2 regions of the Acuticoccus kandeliae genome follow, and region 1 is predicted to be linked to the other one. Evidence: predicted binding sites of a transcription regulator. Region 1 holds the regulator's gene; the other holds the start of a gene.

What was found. Region 1 encodes HrcA, which represses chaperone genes, less so after heat shock. Its sites were predicted from a motif close to GTTAGCACTCNCNNNNNGNGAGTGCTAAC; they were not measured.
Region 2: groES (co-chaperone GroES) is a predicted target of HrcA. The motif match lies at 1,442-1,470, and genes of this name have one in related genera.

What each region holds. Positions count from the first base shown of each region.
Region 1 is NZ_QBBV01000006.1:144,053-147,460, reverse strand. It holds gene rdgB (RdgB/HAM1 family non-canonical purine NTP pyrophosphatase) at 1-507, opposite strand, end outside; gene rph (ribonuclease PH) at 504-1,217, opposite strand; gene hrcA (heat-inducible transcriptional repressor HrcA) at 1,337-2,383, shown strand; gene DBV35_RS28635 (hypothetical protein) at 2,545-2,859, shown strand; gene DBV35_RS28630 (pyridoxal phosphate-dependent aminotransferase) at 3,114-3,408, shown strand, end outside.
Region 2 is NZ_QBBV01000001.1:1,324,495-1,327,902, reverse strand. It holds gene DBV35_RS06100 (MBL fold metallo-hydrolase) at 1-3, shown strand, start outside; gene map (type I methionyl aminopeptidase) at 36-875, opposite strand; gene DBV35_RS06090 (ParD-like family protein) at 872-1,084, opposite strand; gene groES (co-chaperone GroES) at 1,506-1,814, shown strand; gene groL (chaperonin GroEL) at 1,859-3,408, shown strand, end outside.

The DNA.
Region 1 (3,408 bases):
GAATATGGGATCATAGCCGAAACCGAGACCGCCGCGCGGTGCATCGGTGATGTGCCCGTCGCAACGGCCTTCGAAAAGGAGCGTCTCCGCGCCGGGCCGCGCGAGGGCGAGGACGGCGACGAACGCCGCGCCGCGCGCCTCATCGGTGGTGGCGTCCGCCGTCGCGAGCTTGTCGAGGACGAGGCCCATCGCCATGCCGAAATCGCGCGGCTCGCCGGCCCAGCGGGCCGAATAGACGCCGGGGTCGCCGTTCAGCGCCTCGACCGTCACGCCCGAATCGTCGGCGAGGGCGGGCAGGCCCGTCGCGCTCATCGCCGCCACGGCCTTCAGCTCGGCGTTGCCGGCGAAGGTCGTCTCCGTCTCCTCGGGCTCCGGCAGGCCGCAATCGGCCGCGCTCATCACGGTGATGCCCATCGGGGCGAGAAGCTCGCGGAATTCGCGCAGCTTGCCCTCATTGTGGGTCGCCAGGATGAGGCGGTCGCTGATTCCGAGGCGGTCCTTCGTCATGCCACCGTCATTTTCTGAAGTTCGACGAGCTGCGCAATCCCCGCCGAGGCGAGGTCGAGGAGCGCGTTCAGCTCGTCGCGCGTGAACGGGACGCCCTCGGCCGTGCCCTGGACCTCCACGATGGTGCCGGCCCCGGTCATCACGAAGTTCGCGTCGGTGTGGGCCGACGAATCCTCGGCATAGTCGAGGTCGAGCACCGGGCGGCCCTCGACGATCCCGCACGAGATCGCCGCAACGTGATCGGTGAGCGGATTGCCCATGATCATCCCGGCGTTCTTCATATGCGTGATGCAGTCCGACAACGCGACCCACGCCCCCGTGATGGCCGCCGTACGTGTCCCGCCGTCCGCCTGGATCACGTCGCAATCGACGCTGATCTGCCGCTCGCCGAGCGCCTCGCGGTCGACGATGGCGCGCAGCGAGCGGCCGATGAGGCGCTGGATCTCCTGCGTGCGGCCCGACTGCTTGCCGGCCGACGCCTCGCGGCGCATGCGCTCCTTGGTGGCGCGCGGAAGCATCCCATATTCAGCCGTGACCCATCCGGCACCGCCGCCGCGCAGCCAGGGCGGCACCCGCTCTTCGAGCGAGGCGGTGCACAGGACATGGGTGTTCCCGAATTTCACGAGGCAGGAGCCCTCGGCATATTTCGAGACGCCGCGCTCCAGGCTGACGGCCCGCATTTCATCGCCTGATCGGCCGTCGTGTCTCATGTCGAATTCTCCTCCCGTTCGGGAAAGACCGTTGGCATATTAAATGCCGGGACGATAGGCCCGGAGGGACCCACCTTTTAGGAGGTTAAGGGACGACTATGCACTTGGTGGACGCGACGATGGATGCCATCGAGCTCGACGAGCGCTCGCAGGACATTTTTCGTCAGATCGTGGAAGCCTATCTTGCGAGCGGCGAGCCCATCGGTTCGCGGTCGATTTCGCGTGCGTTGCCGCACAAGCTCTCGCCCGCCTCCGTCCGCAACGTGATGAGCGACCTTGAGCAGCTCGGCCTGATCTACGCGCCGCACGTCTCGGCGGGGCGTCTTCCGACCGATCGCGGGCTGCGCTTCTTCGTGGACGCGCTGCTGACGGTCGGCGAGCTGACGCCGGACGAACGGGTCGGCATCGACCAGCAGGTCTCCGGCAGCGGGTCTGACGCGGTGGACGCGGCGCTGACGAAGGCGTCGATGGTGCTGTCGGGCCTGTCGAGCGGGGCGGGCGTCGTCCTCACCAACACGGCGGACCTGCGCCTCAAGCACATCGAGTTCGTCTCCCTCGATCCGGGCAAGGCGATCGTGGTGCTCGTGGGCGAGGACGGGTCGGTCGAGAACCGCATCGTCAATCTGCCGGCCGGCCTGCCGCAGTCCGCGTTGCAGGAGGCGTCGAACTATCTGAACGCGCACATCCGCGGCCGCACGGTCGGCGAGGCGCACTCGATCATCGAGCAGCTCGCCGTCGACGCGCGCGCCGCGCTCGATTCGCTGACACAGAAGCTCGTCGAACAGGGCATCGCGACCTGGAGCGAGGCGTCGAACAAGGGGCCGGGGACGCTGATCGTCCACGGGCGCGGCAATCTGCTGCAGAACCTGGAAGTGCGCAGCGATGTCGAGCGCGTGCGCCAGCTTCTCGACGACCTCGAGACCAAGCGCGACCTGATGCAGCTCCTCTCCCTCACCGAGGAAGGCGAGGGCGTGCGGATCTTCATCGGCTCGGAGAACAAGCTCTTCTCGCTGTCCGGCTCGTCGCTGATCATCTCACCCTATCGGGACAATCAGCAACGCACGGTTGGCGTCCTCGGGATCATCGGGCCGACCCGGCTCAACTACGCGAAGATCATCCCGGCGGTCGATTATACCGCTCAGGTTGTCAGCAAGCTTATGAAATAAAGCAACCTACGAGCAGGCTTGCGAGTTTATTTCGCAAAACGCATCTGATTGGGATAAGGTATTGCGGTCCAATCGATTGCGGAGTCGTGTACGTGGCGTATCGATCGGCACAGGCGACGCGCGCCACACGAGGCGGATGATCCGCCGGGGAGACATTGATGATGAAGCATCTTTTGGCGATCGCCCTGATCGCGGGATCCATGGGGACCGCGTTCGCGCAAGAGGTTCCACGGATCACCGTTCGCCCCTATGGAGACGGCGCCGGCGGCCAGGGTTATGTGGGTCCCTACGGCCGGAACCTTCCGGGCGTGGCGATGTTTGCCGGCCGCGCGGTCGACCTTTCGCCGCTGGCGGCGTTCGGCGGCGTCCCGGTGCCGAGCCTGCAGAAGATCGAGAACGAGGCGACCTACAATCCCTCGCGTCTGCCGATCCTCGATGGCTATCAGGGCACCCTCGGCTACGGCATTCCGTTCTAAGGGCTGATGCCCGCACGCGCGGCGGGGCCCCGGCTTGGCGGCCCCGCTCGGCGCTCCAGTGAACGCGACGGCAGCGCCCACGGATGGCGCGCGGACCGATCGAAAAGACGCTCGGCGACACGACGCGTAATTTAATCAGAATGTCGCCTTGCAGGCCGGAGGAGATGCTCCGATAAGGGCGGCGAAAAAAGAGCGGTTCTGCCAGGTCGTCCTGGTCCTTCCGCCCGTCGCTCCAGCACCGAACGGACCAAGCCATGGCCTTTTTGTCCGACACGTTATCGCGCGTCAAACCCTCTGCCACGATCGCCGTCACCACCAAAGCGGCCGAGCTCAAGCGCGCCGGTCGCGATGTGATCGGCCTTGGCGCCGGCGAACCCGACTTCGACACGCCCGAGAACGTCAAGGAAGCCGGGATCCGCGCGATCCGCGAAGGCAAGACCAAGTACACCGCTGTCGACGGCATGCCCGAGCTGAAGGAAGCGATCTGCCAGAAGTTCGCGAACGAGAACAAGCTCATCTACACGCCGGCCGAGATCTCCGTCGGCACGG
Region 2 (3,408 bases), on a different contig from region 1:
TAGATCGCGTCACCAACGCGATCGGCAGCCAACGTCTAGGCCGACGCCTCGCCGATCGCGGGAGCGCCGATTCCGGCCCCCTGCTCCGCCGTCCGCCGTACCCCGCCCGGCCCCATCGCGTTCTCGCCGGGGCGCAGGGTGAGGACGGAGACGCCCGTCTCGGTGACGGCGACGGTGTGCTCGAACTGGGCCGAGAGCGAGCCGTCGCGCGTGACGACGGTCCACCCGTCAGCCTCCGTGCGCACGTTCCGCCGGCCGCGGTTGAGCATCGGCTCGATGGTGAAGACCATCCCTTCGCGCAGCCGCATCCCCGTGCCCGGCCGCCCGAAATGGACGATCTGCGGCTCCTCGTGCATCTCGCGCCCGATGCCGTGGCCGCAATATTCGCGCACCACCGAATAGCCGTTGCGCTTGGCGTGGCGCTCGATCGCCCATCCGATATCGCCGAGCCGGGCGCCAGGACGAACCGCGCGGATCCCCATCCACAGCGCCTCATAGGTCACGTTGACGAGACGCGCCGCGGCGGGCTGCACATTGCCGACGAGGTAGGTCTTGCTGGAATCGGCGATGTAGCCGTCCTTCTCCAGCGTGATGTCGAAATTGACGATGTCCCCGTCCCGCAGCACGGCCGTCTCGGACGGGATGCCGTGGCACACGACGTCGTTCACCGAGGAATTCAGCGCGAACGCGTAACCGTACTGGCCCTTGCTGGCGGGACGGGCCTTCAAGTCGTCGACGATGAAGCGCTCGACCATGTCGTTGACGGCGAGCGTCGACAGGCCGACGAGCGGGGTCTCGTCGAGAAGGCCGAAGACGGATCCGAGCAGGCGGCCGGACTGCGCCATCAGCGCCAGCTCCTGCGGCGTCTTCGTCATGCCTCGTTGGCGGCGAGCGGGCGCGCGGCAACGCCGGCGTCGCTGAACTCGCGCGCGATGATCTCGGCGAAGCTCAGCGAGGGGTTGGTCTCGCACAGCATCCCGACCTTGATCCAGTAGGCGGCCTGCGCGTTGATCGAGCGGCAGGACACCTTGCTCGCGCGGCGCAACTGGTCGTGCAGATCGTCGTCGATGCTCACAATGCCCATCCGGGCCTCCATACAATGCGTATGGACCGTATATGCTTCGTATATGCGCGTGCCAAGCGCGTCGACGACGGCGGCAAGAATTGAACAGCGCGAACGAGGCATCGCGCCGGCGCGAAAAGTCTGTTAGGTCGTCGGCCGGGCGCCGCTCGTTTTCGACGGGGCGTGCGCCAAAACGCGCCGTATCGCTGGCGGCGCGGCGGGTCGCCCCTCCCGTGCGGCATTCGGTCGTCCGCCAACGGGGACCGCTACGCCTATCTACGGGGCGTCAGAGGCGGGCCCTCTAACGGCGAAATCGACGGAAAGTTCCGGCCGGTGCCGTTGACACTCAAAACCGACCCGCCTATCTCCGCCTCAACCGTTAGCACTCCCCACTTGCGAGTGCTAGCAGGCTCAGATCGACGATGACCTTACGAGGACAGACATGAAATTCCGTCCGTTGCACGACCGCGTCGTCGTGCGCCGCATTGAGTCCGAAGAGAAGACCAAGGGCGGCATCATCATTCCCGACACCGCCAAGGAAAAGCCGCAGGAAGGCGAAGTTGTCGCCGTCGGTCCGGGCGCCCGCAATGAGCAGGGCCAGGTCACGCCGCTCGACGTCAAGGCTGGCGACCGCGTCCTTTTCGGCAAGTGGTCCGGCACCGAAGTCAAGCTCGATGGTGAAGACCTCCTCATCATGAAGGAGAGCGACATCATGGGCGTGGTCGAAGGCGTCCCCGCGACGGCCGCGTAAGTTTCGCGCACGTACCCGAAAAAGCTTAGTTTTAGGAGCCAACGATGGCAGCCAAAGAAGTCAAGTTTTCGTCTGACGCGCGCGACAAGATGCTCCGCGGTGTCGACATCCTCGCCAACGCCGTCAAGGTGACGCTCGGCCCGAAGGGTCGCAACGTCGTGATCGAGAAGTCCTTCGGTGCTCCGCGCATCACGAAGGACGGTGTGACGGTGGCCAAGGAAATCGAGCTTGAGGACAAGTTCGAGAACATGGGCGCCCAGATGGTCCGCGAGGTCGCCTCGAAGACCAACGATCTCGCCGGTGACGGCACGACCTCCGCGACCGTTCTCGCCCAGGCGATCGTCCGCGAAGGCGCCAAGGCGGTTGCCGCCGGCATGAACCCGATGGACCTGAAGCGCGGCATCGACCTCGCCGTGATCGAGGCCATCAAGGATCTGACCGCCCGTTCGCGCAAGATCTCGACCTCCGATGAGGTCGCGCAGGTTGGCACCATCTCCGCCAACGGCGACAAGGAAGTCGGCCAGATGATCGCCGACGCCATGCAGAAGGTCGGCAACGAGGGTGTCATCACCGTCGAAGAGGCCAAGTCGCTCGAGACCGAACTCGAAGTCGTCGAGGGCATGCAGTTCGATCGCGGCTACATCTCGCCGTACTTCGTGACGAACGCCGAGAAGATGACCGTCGAGCTCGACGATCCCTACATTCTCATCTTCGAGAAGAAGCTCTCCAACCTCCAGGCGATGCTTCCGATCCTCGAGGCTGTCGTTCAGTCCAGCCGTCCGCTCCTCATCATCGCCGAGGACGTCGAAGGCGAGGCTCTGGCCACGCTCGTCGTCAACAAGCTCCGCGGTGGCCTGAAGGTCGCGGCCGTGAAGGCGCCGGGCTTCGGCGACCGCCGCAAGGCCATGCTGCAGGACATCGCGATCCTGACCGCCGGCCAGGTCATCTCCGAAGACCTCGGCATCAAGCTCGAGTCCGTGTCGATCGACATGCTTGGCCGCGCCAAGAAGGTCACGATCAACAAGGACGAGACCACGATCGTCGACGGCGCCGGTGAAGCCGAGGACATCAAGGGCCGCGTCGCTCAGATCAAGCAGCAGATCGAAGAGACCACCTCCGACTACGATCGCGAGAAGCTCCAGGAGCGTCTGGCGAAGCTCGCTGGCGGCGTCGCGGTGATCCGCGTCGGCGGCGCGACGGAAGTCGAAGTGAAGGAGAAGAAGGACCGCGTCGACGACGCGCTCAACGCCACCCGCGCTGCGGTGGAAGAGGGCATCGTCCCGGGCGGCGGTGTGGCTCTGCTCCGCGCCAAGGCGGCCGTCTCCAAGCTCTCCTCCGACAACGCTGACGTCCAGGCCGGCATCAAGACCGTCCTGCGCGCGCTCGAGGCTCCGGTTCGTCAGATCGTTGAGAACGCCGGTGTCGAAGGCTCGATCGTGGTCGGTAAGATCCTCGAGAACGCGACGGCCGACTTCGGCTTCGACGCGCAGAACGAGGAATATGGCGACATGATCCAGAAGGGCATCATCGACCCGACCAAGGTCGTGCGTCACGCCCTCCAGGACGCCGCGTCGATCGCTTCCCTTCTCGTGAC